Regions from separate parts of the Cohnella sp. GCM10027633 genome, predicted to be linked through region 1. Evidence: riboswitches for the same ligand, from Rfam matches in the RefSeq annotation. Region 1 holds a riboswitch; each other region holds the start of a gene.
What was found. Region 1 has a riboswitch for cyclic di-AMP ahead of ACFQZG_RS23745 (C40 family peptidase). Riboswitches for the same ligand answer to the same signal wherever they lie in the genome.

Region 2: another riboswitch for cyclic di-AMP. It lies ahead of ACFQZG_RS19995 (hypothetical protein); the one in region 1 lies ahead of ACFQZG_RS23745 (C40 family peptidase).
Region 3: another riboswitch for cyclic di-AMP. It lies ahead of ACFQZG_RS26930 (TrkH family potassium uptake protein); the one in region 1 lies ahead of ACFQZG_RS23745 (C40 family peptidase).

What each region holds. Positions count from the first base shown of each region.
Region 1 covers NZ_JBHTGV010000015.1:27,033-32,551, forward strand. The annotation lists gene ACFQZG_RS23725 (HelD family protein) at 1-146, shown strand, start outside; gene ACFQZG_RS23730 (hypothetical protein) at 228-866, opposite strand; gene ACFQZG_RS23735 (M1 family metallopeptidase) at 1,098-3,092, shown strand; gene ACFQZG_RS23740 (hypothetical protein) at 3,104-3,913, shown strand; cyclic di-AMP (ydaO/yuaA leader) riboswitch at 4,130-4,272, shown strand; gene ACFQZG_RS23745 (C40 family peptidase) at 4,277-4,804, shown strand; gene ACFQZG_RS23750 (DEAD/DEAH box helicase) at 5,345-5,519, opposite strand, start outside.
Region 2 covers NZ_JBHTGV010000010.1:59,428-64,946, reverse strand. The annotation lists gene ACFQZG_RS20010 (Npt1/Npt2 family nucleotide transporter) at 1-973, shown strand, start outside; gene ACFQZG_RS20005 (peptidylprolyl isomerase) at 1,362-2,102, opposite strand; gene ACFQZG_RS20000 (hypothetical protein) at 2,184-2,561, opposite strand; cyclic di-AMP (ydaO/yuaA leader) riboswitch at 2,995-3,194, shown strand; cyclic di-AMP (ydaO/yuaA leader) riboswitch at 3,289-3,465, shown strand; gene ACFQZG_RS19995 (hypothetical protein) at 3,580-3,993, shown strand; gene ACFQZG_RS19990 (potassium-transporting ATPase subunit F) at 4,124-4,201, shown strand; gene kdpA (potassium-transporting ATPase subunit KdpA) at 4,239-5,519, shown strand, end outside.
Region 3 covers NZ_JBHTGV010000022.1:35,289-40,807, reverse strand. The annotation lists gene ACFQZG_RS26935 (hypothetical protein) at 152-1,873, opposite strand; cyclic di-AMP (ydaO/yuaA leader) riboswitch at 2,146-2,327, shown strand; gene ACFQZG_RS26930 (TrkH family potassium uptake protein) at 2,407-3,759, shown strand; gene ACFQZG_RS26925 (potassium channel family protein) at 3,771-4,433, shown strand; gene ACFQZG_RS26920 (polysaccharide deacetylase family protein) at 4,513-5,328, shown strand; gene ACFQZG_RS26915 (3D domain-containing protein) at 5,338-5,519, opposite strand, start outside.

The DNA of each region.
Region 1 (5,519 bases):
TCGCGGACGCGAACGCGCGCCATTACGCGAACGAACCGATGGACGCCAAGCTTCTGTACGTCGCCTGCACCCGCGCGCTCCATCGGCTGACGTTGCTGTTCCTTGGCGATCCGACGCCTTTGATCGAGGAAGCGCAACAAGAATAGTCCCGACAATTAACCACCCCCGACCGGCGGCACGCAACCGCGGATCGGGGGTGTATTCGTAGTTGGTATGATCAGTATGGATTACGGTTCGGCGTTCGAAGAAGGAAACGGCCGCACCAATCTGGCCTCAACGTTCGCCAGCACGACGTCGATCGATACGTTCTGCCCCGTCTCGTTAAGCTGCATGTCCAGCATCGGCAACGTTCTGAACGACTGCCCGTCGCGCAAGTATACGCCCGCGATCGGGAACGTCTTCGCCTCATACTCCCCAGCCCCCGTCGTTGCGGATTCCGCGATGACGATCATGTCCGTCAGCCCGTCCCGGTCGGCATCCTCGAAAGCCAGCTCGCGGATACCCGTCAGCGTGCCGCGCTCGTTACCGTGAAACTTCGGAAACCGATAAGCGATTCGGCCTCTATCGTCCATCAGGAAGAATGCCGCCTCCGCGCGTCCGTCCACCCGCTTCGCGGCAACGAACGTCGAATGGCCCCATTCCTCCAACGTAACGTCGAAGGTCCGGCCTTCGATCGCCGCATAACCTTCTTGCGACAGAGAAGTAACCGCCAGACTCGGCAAGTCGATCGCCGCCGCGCCGAACGCGCTGGCTGCCGCCCGCGGCGAATCCTTGGCATAGGCTTGCAGCAGCGCGATTCCGGAGGCGACGACTAACGCGGCCGCGATGGCCGCCACCGCGACGGTCGTTCTGCTTCTCGCGTTCACTATCGCACACCCCCGTTCGTACGGATTTACAAGCGCCGCTAAGGAGAATCTACCATCTCCCGCGAACGGATGTAAATGCTTTCACTTTAAAATATCGATATTTTATCGCGTCCCCAACCGCTTGCCGTCTTCCCTTCCGCATAAGAGCAATTCCCGGTTGGACAGGTGCATGAACGAAGGACAACCGTCATATATATCCCGTAGATGCTTGTCAACGGGAGGGTTATCCGTATGCCTGAACGCCGTTCGCTGCGCGTGCTGCTATTCGTCGCGGCCGCCGCAATCCTGGTAAGCTCCGTGAGGTTCGGCTTCGCCGAAGCCTGGGTGGAGCAATATTCGCTGCCGGCCTCCGAGCTCTCCGCGGAGTTCGCCGCCGCCCCGCCTTCCTCGGTGCAGCCGAAAGCCGATCCCGCCCCGGACGCTCCGCTGACGCCCAAGCCGGTCGTGCTCAGCAACCGGGTCACCGAATACCACGTCAGCGTGAAGCTGAACGAACAAGAAGGAACGCTTGCCGGCGAGCAGACCGTCACGTGGAAGAACACCGGGCGCAAGCCGGTCGCCGACCTGTACTTCCACCTGTACCCGAACGCGTTCTCTCCCGGCAGCACGTTCCTTGCCGAGACCGGCGGGCAGTTGCGCAACGACCGCATGAAAGAAGGCAGCTACGGCAGCATGGAGCTGACCGAGCTCACGACCGAAGAAGGCGAGACGCTTCTCCCCCGTATCCACTACGTTCAGCCCGACGACGGCAACAAGGCGGACCGCACGCTCGTCACGCTTCGGCTTCCGCAGGCGGTCAAGCCCGGCTCGTCCGTCACGTTGCGTATGAAATACAGCGTCAAGCTGCCTGACGTATTCGCGCGCATGGGCAAAGCCGGCGAGTTCGTCATGGCGGGACAATGGTTTCCGAAGCTCGCAGTCTACGAGACGGCCGGCACCCGAGGCCGAACGGCCGAAGGCTGGAACCTGCATCAATACCACGGCAACTCGGAATTCTATTCCGACTTCGGCATCTACAACGTCCGCATCAACGTGCCGCAAGATTACAAGGTGGCGGCGACCGGCTTCCAGACGAAGACGCCGAGCGTCGCGAACGGACGGAAGACGGTACAATTTTACGCGGACGACGTGCACGATTTCGCTTGGTCCGCATCGCCTTCCTTCACGTTCGTGGAAGACTCGTTCTCCTCTCCCGGCATTCCCGGCGTCCGGATCAAGCTTTATCTCGATCCGCTCCACGCGGAGCTGCAGGACCGCTATATGCACGCGGCCAAGTCGGCGCTCGCCAAGCTCGGCGAATGGTTCGGCGAGTATCCTTACGCGACGCTCTCCGTCGTCGTGCCGCCGGCGGACGCTAACGGAGCGGGCGGCATGGAATACCCGACGCTCGTCACCGCCGCGGCCGCGGACAACAAGAACCCGGGCTACGACCTCGAGCGCACCCTCGTGCACGAGATCGCGCACCAATACTGGTACGGCCTCGTCGCCTCGAACGAATTCGAGGAAGCCTGGCTGGACGAAGGCTTCACCTCTTACACGGAAGATAAGCTCATGTCCGCCATCTACGGCGTATCGCCGAATACGCCGATCGAAGCGAGCTACTTGACGAATCCGGAGCCGCTCAATCAATCGTCTTGGCAGTTCCGCGATTCCGACCGGTACGCCGAGAACGTCTACCTGAGAGGCAAGCTCGTGCTTACCGCCCTGGAGCGGCAAGTCGGGGACAAGACGATGGCGAAGATCATGCGGACTTATTATCAGAAATACCGGTTTAAGCACCCGAGCTACGCCGACTTCCAGAAGGTCGTCGAGACGGTTACCAAGTCGAAGTGGGACGACTTCTTCCAATCGTACGTGCAGCGCGCCGAGATGGCCGACTTCTCCGTCGACGGCATCTACAGCCGCAAGACCGAAGAAGGCTACGAGTCCCGAGTCCTCATTCGACGCCATGGCGGCAGCGCGCAGTCCGTCAACGTGTTGTTCCGGTTCGAGGACGGACAGACGGCCAGACGGACGTGGGACGGCGTGCAGGACCATGTCCAAGTTCAACTCCTATCCGCCTCTCCGCTCTCGTTCGCGGCCATCGATCCGTCGCTCAACGTCGTGCTCGACAATCGCAGGTACAACAACTATTTGAAGGCGGAAGTGCAGCAGCAGGAACGGACACGATGGTCGGCAGGCATCACGCAAGTAATCGAAGGCTTGTTCGGAACGATAGCATGGTGAGGTGACGCCAGATGAGAGAACGATTAAAAATGGGATGGGACACGACTCTCCGGCATAAGTATGTGTTGGTTCTCCTTTTCCTGTACCGCCTGCTATGGGGATTCTTCCTGTACCGGTTCGTCGACGGGATCGTGACGCCGATTCTGGCGCGCTACCCCGGCGACCATCCGAACGCGAACGCCGCCCAGCTGTTCCTCGTCGAAGCGCAGTTCCGCCTGCTCAAGACCGACATGCTGAACGAGACGCTGACGCTGCTCGGCGCGCTGCTGCTCATGCGGATGATCCTCACGCCCCTGCTCAACGCCGGCGTCTACTACTCCTTCCATCACTCGAGGGACGGAGAAGGCACGCTGGTATTGTCCGGAATGAAGCGGTCATGGAAATCGGTAACCGCGCTTTACTGGCTGGAGAACGCGCTATCCGCGCTCCCTGCCCTTTGGCTCGTCCCGCTTGCCCGCGATCGCTTCTATGCCGTAGGCTCCGTCTCGGATTGGCTGCGAGAGCTGGCCCCCTACGCCATCGCATGGCTTGCGTGGGGATTCCTGCTCCACCTGCTGTTCCAATTCATGCAGTTCGGAGCCGTCTCGAAGGACGGCATTCTGAGAAGCATCGGACTCGCGCTGCGCAAAGGGCTGCCTCTGATCGCCGTCACGCTCGTCATGCTCGGCATCGGGATCGCGGTATCGCTCGCGGCTTCGGCCGTCACGTTTCTCTGGTCGGGCTTCCTCGCCGTCGCGCTGCATCAGGCCTTCCACTTCGTCCGCTCGCTGCTGACGCTGTGGACATCGGCTTCCCAATACCACGTATGGCGCGAATCGTAAGCCATCTCCTCGTCCCTCGTTCGACACGAAGCTTCACGGGACATTCCCCGGTTGCCCCCTTCTCGGGTGGGCGGCCGGGGTTTGGCGTTATTATCGGCGAGTAAAAATGTGCGAAAAGGAGGGGTGTGAATACCCAGTAATCCGCTTTAGATTAGGAAATTCTCATTTAGTAATTGCAGGAAATTCGCCATAATCACCGAATATCTAAGGCTGAGTGTAAAAAATTTGCCGAGTCCTCGCGCACACCGGGGAACGGGGGAACCAATTAGTACGGGTGAATTGGCTTCGCATCAGAGGAGCCATAGGGAACCTTCAACCGAACCCTCCAGCTAACCTCGTAGGCATTGGAAGGAGTCACCAGCTTTGCGCAAGTTATCCGTCATTCTGTTCTCGCTTGCTTTGCTCCTGCTCGTCCAAGTCGGAAGCGTATTCGCGAGTTCCAAGCTGGACACGGAGGTCGACAAGCTGATCGGCATCGATTACCGGTACGGCGGCACGACGACCAAAGGCTTCGACTGCTCCGGCTTCACGCAGTACGTATTCAAGAAATTGGGCATCGATCTCCTGAGGGATTCGAGATCGCAGGCAACCCAAGGCAAGAAAGTCTCCAAGGACGATCTGCGTCCGGGAGATCTCGTGTTCTTCAAGACGAACGGCCGGACGATCTCTCACGTGGGCGTCTACGTAGGCGAAGGCAAATTCGCCCATGCTTCCACGAGGAAGGGCATCACGATCAGCGCCCTCTCCGAGAAATCGTACGCGAACACTTACGTGACCGCCCGCCGCGTTATGGACACGGAAACTTACCAAGCACTGGCGACCGAGTTCGATCCGGCGGACGCCGAATTGATCGGACCTGCGGATGCAGCCACCGACGAACCGTTGGAGTAAGCTTCGGCTGACCCGACGCATGAAGAAACCCCGCCAATTGGCGGGGTTTCTTCGTTGTATGGGGACGTTCGGAGGCGCCGGCGAGGATGAACGCCTTCTCCTAACGCGAACCCCATACGCCCCGCCCGTGTAGTTAGCGTTATCTGATAACGCTAATTACCCGGACGAAGCCTACATGAAACAATAACGCGATCTCGTAACGCTAAATTCTTGTTCGAGGCGTTCGTGACGCTTTAACGCTACCTCATAGCGCTAAAATCCCGTTCGGCGCACTCGCGAGATTTTAACGCTACCTCATAACGTTAAAATCTCATTGGACGGGCTCGCGACGATTTAACGTTACCTCATAACGCTAAAATCTCATTGGACGGGCTCGCGACGATTTAACGCTACCTCATAACGCTAAAATCTCGTTTGACGAGCTCGCGACTGTTTAACGCTACCTCATAACGTTAAAATCCCATTGGACGAGCTCGCGACGATTTAACGTTACCTCATAACGCTAACGCACGCACGTTCACGCGGGAAGTCGGCACCGCGTTAGCGGCGTCTTCGACCGCCGCCATTACCGCCGTTGCCACCGCCGCCGTTGCCGCCTTGCGGACGGCCTTTCGCCGCCGCAACGGGCTCGCGAGTCTTCGCGGGCGCATTCTGCTGTCCCTTGTTATCGCTCTTCCCCGCGACTTCGAAAATCTCCATCGGATACGGATGACCT
Region 2 (5,519 bases), on a different contig from region 1:
CAAGGACCTGCTGCCGCTCGTCGACTTCCTGCAGACGATCGACGTAACCGCCGGCCAAGGCGTGTTCAACGAAGGAGACCCGGGCGACGCGCTGTTCCTCGTCCGGGAAGGGAAGGCGGGCATCTATAAGGGAGACGAGTTGCTCGATGAGCGCGGTCCCGGCGACCATATCGGCGAGACGGCGGTATTGACGCGAAGGGTTCGGACGGCGACGGTTCGCGCGGTAACCGACGCCCGCCTGCTGCGGTTAAGCTCCGCGGACTTCTACGAGGCGCTGTTCGACCGGACGGAGCTGTCGATCGAGATGATGAAGCGGCTGTCCCGCAAGCTGCGGACGGCGATGATGGAGCGCCAGCGGCACGCGACCGCGGAGGCGACGGCGGCGACGGCGGAAGCCGCCGCGGCGAGCGAAGCGGCCGAGGCTCCGGCGGAGCAGCGAGGCGAATCCGTATCGGCGCCTGCTGCGGATGCGCCAGTACCTGCACCTGTGCCTGCATCTGCGCCTGCACCTGCGCCAGCGTCCGCGCCTGCATCGGCGGCCGATCCGAACGCGGAGATCACGAACCAAGTCATCCTGCGCCGGGTGCTCGTCCTGCAGAAGATCGAGCTGTTTGCCCACCTGTCCCAGGACGATTTCGTCCGGCTCGCGAACCAAGTCGAAGAGGTCGTCTATGCGCCCGGCGAGGCGATCTGCCGGATGGACGAGCACGGAGACTCGATGTTCGGCATTATCGAGGGAAGCATCCAAGTGCATCGGGGGCCGGAGAAGCTGGCGACGCTCGGCGTCGGCCAATACTTCGGCGAGATGGCGATCATCGACAGCGGACCGCGCTCGGCCGACTGCACGGCGGTCGAACGCGCCGTGCTGCTCAAGCTGGGTCGCCAGCACGTGTACGCGATCTGCTTCCAGCAGATCGACGCGTTGAAGGGCATGATGAAGGTTCTCGCGGATCGGCTGCGGGAATTGGGGTAATGACGGGAGTACGACGAATGTAGAACGAAGAACGGCGCTTGCGCCTCGGAATGAACTTCCGGGGGCGAGCGCCGTTCTTCGATTTTGCCGGCCAACCGGACTGTAGCGACCTTATTCATAGGGAAAGCGGCGAAATGGCGGACTCCGCGGACGGAGAGGACCTTATTCGCTAGCTTAGCGGGCGATATCGCGATACTTTCGACGAATAACGGCTACTGTGTCCGCTGCCGCCTCCAATAGTGCCGATATCCGCACAATAGCGCCCCCTGTGTCCGCGCCGACTGTCCCACGCCAGCACGCCTCCATCCCGCGCCGACTGTCCCTAGTCCGCTCGCAACACAAAAACGGCGAAGCCCCGTAGGGCCCCGCCGTCGCGCGCAAGCGCGTCTTACTTGATCACTTCAGGCTCTGCAGCCTCGTAGCCGTTCAGTTCCACCGTAACCTTCGCCATGACCGGAGGCGTCTTCGGACGGTTCTGCGAGCCCGTCGGCACGCTGACGATCTCGTCCGCGACGTCTTGGCCTTCCGTCACTTTGCCGAACGCCGCGTAAGCGCCGTCCAGGTGCGGAGCGTCCGCGACCATGAGGAAGAACTGGGATCCCGCGGAGTTCGGGTTGCCCGAACGCGCCATCGAGAGAACGCCCTTCGTGTGCTTCAGGTCGTTCTTGAAGCCGTTCTGCGAGAACTCGCCCTTAATGCCGTAGTCGGGACCGCCCATGCCGGTGCCGTCCGGGTCGCCGCCCTGAATCATGAAGTCGGGGATGACGCGGTGGAAAATCGTCCCGTCGTAGAAGCCTTTCTGTACGAGCGAGATGAAGTTGTTGACGGTGTTCGGAGCGACTTTCGGATACAGCTCTACTTTGATGATTTTACCGCTGTCCATTTCGATCGTTACGATCGGGATGTTGCCGGATGTGTCTACGGTACTCGTGGCGTCCGCCTCCTCGGTATTGGTTGGTGCTGGTTCGGTTGATGCCGGTTGCGATGCCGTCGCCGTCGCGTCGTAGCCGTTCCCGCCGCCTTGAACGGCGTTCGGGTCGGCCGTCTCGCGTTTGCCGCAGCCTGCCGCGATGAGCAGGACGACGAGCGCGAGGATGGCGAAGCTTGTCCATTTTCTTGCCGCGATCAACTTCGGTTCCCCCTTGCATGCACGTTTACTTTCCGTATCATACCATGTCCTCGCGTGTCGATTCCAGTTTTCGCCTCGCCCTTATAGCACCTCGAAGTAAGACTGGCACTCGTCAAGCGCGAGGACGGGCTCGGGCAACGCCTCCCGGTCGCCGCGAATGCGCCGCGAGAGATCGCGGCACGCCTCGATCACCAGCTCCGCCTTGACGCTGCCCCAGCAAGCGCGCCTGGCGTCCGCGATGAGGCGGGCCTCCCCGATTGCCGGGCGGCGGAAGTCGAGCAGGAACGACGACCACCCGACGATATCGAAGCGATGCCCGCGTCCGGGAAGCTCGCAGCGCGCGTATCCGCAACGTCCGCCGGCGCACAGCCGGAGCACGCCGTACCTGTCCGTATCCCCTCGACCCTCGAATTGCAGAAATTCGATTCCGGTAATGCGATAACCGTCCGCGTCGTCCACCGTTCCATCCGCTCCTCTGCTTACGCCAACAGGCGTGCCTCGATCGATAGCTCTCAATATAACGCCGCGCGAGGTAAGTCGCCAAACGATAATCGTCTCCTATTGCGCGCTTTTTCGATGAAATTCAACCGATTTAACCGGGTTTGCGGCACCTATTGCGATCGGTTCACGCGAACGGGCGGGGTATGCTCTCTCTGGCTCGCGATTCCGAATTTAAGCGTTCCGCTGCCGGAATCGAGGAGCGATAGGCAAGCATGCTTTTTACGAGAAACGGAGAAAGAGAGAGCCGGAGAGAGATCTGTAGAGGTCACTGCGATTGTAAACGGTACAACTGCGCGGCTTGCCGGAATGCGGCGCTTAAACCCTACCTGTCATTCCTTTACAAACATCGGGGGCAAGCGTAATATTCGATTCAGTCAATTGAATATCGTTCCATTCGTAATCGCTGAGTTTCCGTGTCCGCACGGAAAACGGGGGAACCAACGATGGCGCCGTTCCGGTGTGAGAGCCGGGAGAAGCGCCGTCCGGGGTGAATCCGTCGGCAGCCGCGCCTAGGATGCGGCCTCCGACGGTAGGGCTACTCTCACGGCCCGAATCCGACAGCTAACCTCGTAAGCGCCGATGCGTCCGTTAAGACCGGATGCCTCAAATGGAGAGAGGATGATGAACTGTGACCGTGTCGGCCGCAGGGTAAGCATGCATGCTTATTTCTTAGCGGTCTTTGTTATGCCATGAATCGCTGAATTCCCGATGCGTCGGGAAGCGGGGGAACCAACGGAGCGTGCCCGGGAGAGACGGGCGCGCGTCCATGGGGTGAATCCCGGGGCCTTAGCCGGCTCTGGGTAGGGCAACTCTCAAGCCCGAATCCGGCAGCTAACCTCGCAAGCGTACCGAGAGAGGCAACGGATCGTGACGGGCGAGGTTTATTTGGCCATGCCGGGAAGCCACGAGAAGACTCTCTTCTCGCGGCTTCTTTTTTGTTGCCTTCTTCCAAGAGAAGAAGAGGAGATGAACGAGAATGGCCGGACGGGACGTCGTGTTGGTATCGGCCCCGAATATCGCGGGCGAGCGGTTCATGAAGCTGCTTCAGCAGAGGAAGATTCCGTTCGCGGCGATCGTGAACAATCCCGAGGAACACGAGCGCGTAAGTTCGCTCGGAGCGGAGCACATTATAGTGGTAAATACGACCAAGGAGCAATCCTGGATCATCCCCCCGATTGATATCGGGCGGGTGTACTTGTTCGAGACGAGCGTGACGCTGTGCTGCAGATACGTGCAAATATGCCGGAGTTGGACCGGCAGATCGATATACGTCATTACGGGAAGCCACAACCCCCGCAACGTCTACAAGACGATGGGCGTCGACTACGTGATTCATAGCCAAGCGCAGGACTACGCTTTTCTCATTACCGACGATTTGCTCGCGAGATAACGTAACGAAGAAGGAGGCATTCGCCCATGCTCGACGTGTATATGGTTCTTATGCTAGCCGGCCTATTCGGTCTATTCTACGGCTTCATGCATTGGTGCGGCCGGGTAATCGACGAAGGAGGAGGCAACCGATGATCGTCGTCTCGATCTTCACCGTGTTTATTTTCCTCTATTTAATCTACGCCTTAGTGAATCCGGAGAAATTCTAAGCAGGCTTGGCGAGCCGAAAATGCAGGAGGGACGTCAATGGGCATCATGCAGATCGTTATCGTCTTGGCGGTGTTGTTGCTGCTTGTGAAACCGCTTGGGACGTATGTATATCACGTGTTCTCCAACGAGCCGAACCGGACGGACAAGATCTTCGGATCTGCCGAGCGGTTCATCTATCGACTCATGGGACTGCACAACCGCAACGGCATGAATTGGAAAAAATACGCGCTAAGCTTCCTGTTAACGAACATCGTATTGGTGGCTATCGGGTACGCGATGCTGCGGCTGCAGAAGATCTTGCCGTTCAACCCGAACGACATCGGCAACATGGAAGAGACGCTGTCGTTCAACACGATCATCAGCTTCATTACGAACACCAACTTGCAGCATTACAGCGGGGAGAGCGGCTTGTCCTACTTCTCGCAGATGGCCGTCATCATGATGATGATGTTCACGTCGGCCGCTTCCGGCTTCTCGGTAGCCATCGCTTTCGTGCGCGGCATCACGAGCAAGGGAACGACGATCGGCAACTTCTTCGAGGATTTCGTCAAGGCGCACGTCCGGATCTTCCTTCCGGCGGCCGTGCTCGTCACGCTGCTGCTCGTCGCCTTGCAAGTGCCGCAGACGCTCGATCCGACGTTAACCGTCACGACGCTCGAAGGCGTTACGCAGCACATCGCGATCGGGCCGGTCGCCGCGCTCGAATCGATCAAGCATCTAGGCACGAACGGCGGCGGCTTCTTCGGCGTCAACTCGGCGCACCCGTTCGAGAATCCGAACGCGCTGACGAACGTCGTCGAGATTCTGTCGATGTGGCTGCTGCCGGCCTCTCTGCCTTACGTCTATGGGAGGTTCGCGAACAACCGCAAGCAAGGCTGGGTCGTCTTCAGCGCGATGATGACGCTGTTCATCCTGTTCCTATCGCTCATCTACTTCTCGGAGCTGCGCGGCAACCCGGCGATGAACGCGCTCGGCATCGATGCGTCGCAAGGCAGCATGGAGGGCAAGGAAGTCCGGTTCGGCATTCCGCAGTCATCGCTGTTCACGGCGGTTACGACGGCAGCGACGACGGGGACGGTCAACAACATGCACGATACGCTGACGCCGCTCGGCGGTCTCGGTGCGCTCGGGGAAATGATGCTGAACGTCGTGTTCGGAGGCAAAGGCGTCGGGCTGATCAATATGCTCATGTACGCGATATTGGGCGTGTTCCTGTGCGGGCTCATGGTCGGACGGACGCCGGAGTTCCTCGGCAGGAAGATCGAGCCTAGGGAGATCAAGCTGATCGCGATCGCCATTCTGATGCATCCGCTCATC
Region 3 (5,519 bases), on a different contig from region 1:
GATAAGCGATATAATGCCCGCAATCCGCGCCTGCTGTTCGACCCAACCGAACTTCAGCGTCCTCTGACCCGAAGGGATAGTGACGATAAGCGCTGCAACGCAGCCCCTCACGATCGCCGGCCGTGCCATAGCTCCAGCCTGGCGACAAACTTTACGCGGAACCCGGACGCCGGAGCATTCGATGAAGCCGCCAGATCGCGAGGCCGGCGAGCCCCGGCATGACGAGGCTGAACAATCCGCCCCAGTAATCGCCCGGCAACCCGTCGGTCATCATCTGCACGCCCATGAGGACGGCGTCGAGCGTCACGTGGGCGAAGATGACGGCCATGAGGCCGAAGCGAAGCATGAACCAGCCGAACAATAGCGACAGCAGCACCAGCTCGATGACGCGCGTGTACACCGGATACACCGCATAGCCGACGTGCCCGAACGCCCACAGCAAGCCCGGCGGCACCATGGCGGCGAACGTCAGCCAGGAAGCGGCGCGAGCCGACGGTTCCCGGCGAAGCAGCTTGCGCGCGCCGCCTACGAACCATTTGCGGAACAGACCGATGCCGAACAGGCGGCTCTGTAGCTCCTCGGAGATGCCGGCGCACCATGCGAGCACCGGCAGCAGCAACGGATACGTCATGTTGTACATGGACTGCGAAGGATCGGAGGAGGCGAACGACCCGAGAGATTGCTCCAGCACGATGAGCACGACCGATTGCGCGCCGAGCAGAATGAAGGCGAGGAAGTAGCCGGTCTTCATGCTTTTCAGCACCGCGTTGCCATATCCGGCTTCCTTCCATCTCGGCCACAGCGAATAGCCCATCGACTTCCACAAACCGTCTCCGCCGACGGCGGCTAAGTACGTGAGCAACGCCATCGCGCCATAGATGATGATGCTCACGGTAAGCAAGGTCGGATCGAATGCGTCGGACTTGTCGGTCGATACCCCCATCACGCTGGCGCGCATGCCGGGGATCATGTTGTACGAATAGGCGACGTAGAGCACGAAGAACAAGCCGGCCAGGAAAATGCCTCTACGGTACGAGCTATGCCCGACGTACGTTCCCGCCGCGACGATCGCGCAGACGAGCATGAACAGCTCCGGCAAGATGTACCCGTACTTGGACCACTCGGAAGCGAGATGCTCTTGCTTATCCATATAGCTAAGAAACTCCGCCGGAAGCTGCGTGCCGTATACGACGAATCCGCCTTTCCAAGGAGGCAGGGAGGAAGCGGTCGCTTCGAAACCGGCAGGCGCGCGCACGCTCAGCCACGGTTCCGCTTCGCCCAGCGGCTTCTTGGAGACGAACAAGGAGCTGCCGTCCGGCTGCGTTCGGCCGGTCCATTCCCAGTCGTCGCCATGAACGCCCCACGCTTCGGCATAGTGGAGTGCGCGAGCCGCTTGTTCCGCCCCGCCGCCGCTCTCCAACGCAGGCGCGGCGCCGCCCGCGGAAGCCCCTGCAACCGCGGCGTGCCGCCAACCGACGAGACTGCCGGTTTCCAGGTGGAGCAGCAGGCGCAAGGTGCCGCCATCGCCGGCCAGATGCAGATCGACGCGGTAGTAATCGGTCGGCATCGTCGCGTCCAGGCGATCGTCGTACGCCTTCCCAAGATCGTTCTTACTGTAATAACCGACCGCGTCGCTATCCGACAGGTGAGTTACGGTCGTCTCGGACACGTCGGAGCGCGCGACGCCGAATCTGTCCGCGGCCGCGGACAGCGCTTTATTCTCCGCTTGGGCGCGGGTTAAGACGTCGTGATCCTCGGTCTTGAATACCTGCAGGGAAGTCGGCAGAACTTGTATGAGAAGGAAGAGAGCCAAGCCGATCGCGGCGGTCCACACCCATCGGCGGGACAGTGTATCCTGATCATGTGCGGGCATATGCCTACGCATCCTTTCGTGGTAAGGCGTGAAGTAAACGGTTTCAGGGGACCGGGTCGTCCCGGCGTCCCGAATTATCCCTTAAGTATCTCGTATTTTTGGCGAAAATGAAAGAAAAGCCGTCGATAATCGATGTGCGGACGCATGAGCGACGGATCGGATGAGGTAACGGTGCTAATTATCGGCGAAACGCGGTTGTTTGCCTCCTTTTTGATGTTGTTACGTCTACCCGGAAAGCATATAATTCGATGGTACGTCCATGAACGATCCTATAAAAGAACCAGCCGAATTTCTTCACGGAAAACGGGGGAACCAACCGATCGCCGGTACAAGCTATTGTATTCGGAGATCCCGGGGTGAATTCCAGTCCGCTCGAAGCCGAGCGGCGGATAGGGCGCGTCTGTTTCGAGCCCGAACCCGACAGCTAACCTCGCAGGCTGCACGGAACAGGACTCGCATGCTAACGCGAAGCATTGGAGCTCCAGTGCTTCTTTTTTGTGCGTTCGAGAGCTATTAGCAGAGGGGAATACGGCATGTTCAATAAAGTCATTCGCTGGTTCAGCGCATCTCCCCCGAGAACGCTGCTGCTCGGCTTCGCCTTCGTCATCTTCTTAGGCGCGCAGTTGCTCAAGCTGCCGATCGCCTCAGCGGACGGGAAGTCGATCTCTTACATAGACGCCTTGTTCACTTCGACATCGGCCGCTTGCGTCACCGGACTCGTCGTCCATGATACCGGCTCCCAGTTCTCCACGTTCGGCCACTGGGTCATTCTCCTTCTCGTGCAGGTCGGCGGCATCGGCTTCATGACGATGGCGACGTTGTTCGCGCTCATTCTGAGAAGGCGCATCTCCTTGAAGGAAAGACTGATTCTGCAAGAGTCGCTCAATCAGGGCAGCATCGAAGGTCTCGTGCGGCTCGTCCGCAAGGTCGTCTTCTTCGCGCTCGCGATCGAATCGGTCGGCGCGGCGCTGTTCACAATCCGATTCAGCTTCGACATGAGCTTCGGGCAGGCGCTCTATCATGGCGTGTTCCACTCGATCTCGATTTTCAATAACGCCGGCTTCGACCTATCGGGCGACTTCAGCAGCTTCTCCCGCTACTCGGGCGATCTCTATATGAACCTCTTGTCGATGGCTCTCATCATTCTCGGCGGCTTCGGGTTCATCGTCCTTTCCGACTTATTCGACTTAAGGCACCGTAACGCCCGGCGCAGGCTGTCGCTTCATACGAAAGTCGTCCTTACCGTTAGCGGCGCGCTGATCGTTCTCGGAATGCTTATCATCTTCGTATTCGAATATACGAATCCGAACTCCGTCGGCGACAAGCACATCGGAGAGAAGCTGCTCGACGCGCTGTTCCAATCGGTCACCACGCGCTCGGGCGGCGTCACGACCGTTGACGTCGCGGATTTCCGCCAGGCGACGCAATTCTTCATTATTATATTGATGTTCATCGGGGCGTCTCCCGGTTCGACGGGAGGCGGCATCAAGACGACGACGTTCGCGGTTCTGTTCGGCGCGGTGCTGGCGATGATCCGGGGCAAGGAGGACGTCGTGCTGTTCCGTCTGCGGCTCGCGCAGGAGCGCGTATATAAGGCCGTTACCGTTACGTTGTTCTGTATCGGCATCGTGATGCTCGGAACGATGATCCTGTGCACGACGGAGGACGCGGCGTTCCTGAAAATCCTGTTCGAAGCGACGTCGGCGTTCGGCACGGTCGGCCTGTCGATGGGGTTGACGGGGGATTTGACGTTACCGGGCAAGCTAACCATTATTATGCTGATGTTCGTCGGCAGGCTCGGGCCGCTCACGTTGACCTATGCGTTGGCGCCGAAGCCGGAGCGAGCGAGGTTCCGTCATGCGGAAGGTAAAATCATAATCGGGTAGGAGCAACGCACATGAGACTTAATCAATTCGTCATTATCGGCTTAGGCCGCTTCGGTTCGAGCATCGGCCGCGAGCTCATCCAATTAGGCTACGAGGTGCTCGGCGTCGACCGCGACGAAGAGACGGTCCAAGAGCTGTCGAACGTGCTGACGCACGTCGTCGTGGCGGACGCGACGGAGGAAGAGGTGCTCCGTTCGATCGGGGCCCGCAACTTCGACTGCGGCGTCGTCGCGATCGGCGACGACATCCAGGCAAGCATCCTCGCGACGATTCTGCTGAAGGAGCTCGGAGTCAAGAAGGTCGTCGCCAAGGCGGTGTCCGACTTGCACGGACGCGTGCTGGAGCGGATGGGCGTCGATCGCGTCATCTATCCGGAGCGGGACATGGGCGTTCGCGTGGCGCACCAGCTCGTGTCGCCGAACCTGCTCGATTACATCGAACTATCCAAGCAATACACGATCGCGGAGCTTGCCGTGCCGCAATGCCTGTCGGGCAAGTCGCTCGACGACGTCAATCCGAGAGGACGGTTCGGCTGCAGCATCGTGGCGATCAATAAGCCGAAGGGCATCATTATCGCTCCGGTCGCGAAGGACGTGCTCGCGGAGAAAGACGTCATGGTCGTCATCGGGACGAACCAGCAGATCGAACAATTCCAGGAGTCGATCAACCGATAGACGATCGATTGCACGGGTATGAAATCATTGCCACTCGCTCAGGATATAGGGAGACGAACGGTCCCGGGAGGGTGGCGCAATGACAGGTAGGGGTAGAAGAATCGCGGTGATGGTGCTGGCGGGCACCGTCGCCTTTTTAAGTTTCGCGGGGCTTGCGCGCAGGGCGGAAGCCGTCCCGCCGGGCATTCAGTGGACGGAGCTCGAGCGCCGATTCGAAGGGGTGTTCGTGCTGTCCGCGTCCCGGGAAGTCCGGAAGGTGGCGTTGACGTTCGACGATGTTCCGGATCCGAGATTCACGGGGCAAGTGCTCGACGTCTTGAAAAAGAAGCGTGTGAAGGCGACCTTCTTCGCGATGGGCACGCGCAGCCAGAAGCATCCCGATCTGCTGCGGCGCATTCAACGGGAAGGGCATGACGTGGGCAACCATTCTTACAGCCATCCGGACTTCTCCAAGCTTCCGCTCGATAAGGTCAAGTCGCAGATTACCCGCGCGGAGACGGTCATCTCGGGCATCATCGGCTACCGGCCGAAGCTCGTGCGGCCGCCTTACGGCGAAATCATGCCCGAGCAGCTCGAATGGGCGAAGGCGCAAGGGTACACGGTCGTGAACTGGGACGTCGATTCGGCGGACTGGCGGCAATTGACGGCCGACGAGGTATTCCGCAACGTGACGAAGGCGGTGCGTCCGGGATCGGTGATCCTGATGCACGCGGGCGGCGGGGAAGGGCAAAGCTTGGCGGGGACGGTCAAGGCGCTTCCGCGCATCATCGATTGGCTGCGGGAGCACCATTACGAGCCGGTCGCGTTGACCGAGCTGCTCGGCATTCCGGCCGAGCGGACGAACGAAGGCTCCCTGAAGCAAATGTTGAATTTGCCTCCGGGAGCCTCGGAATAACCGTAACCGTTATTTCAGGATATACACCTTCACGTTCTGAACGCCGAAGCCGGACACGAACGAGCGGGAACCGGGCACGAAGATGTCGATGCGATTGCCTTTGATCGCTCCGCCTTTGTCCGTCGCGGTGCCGACCATGCCGCCGACGGGCAAGCCGTTAAAGTCGTAGCCCGTAATATACAGCTTCGAGC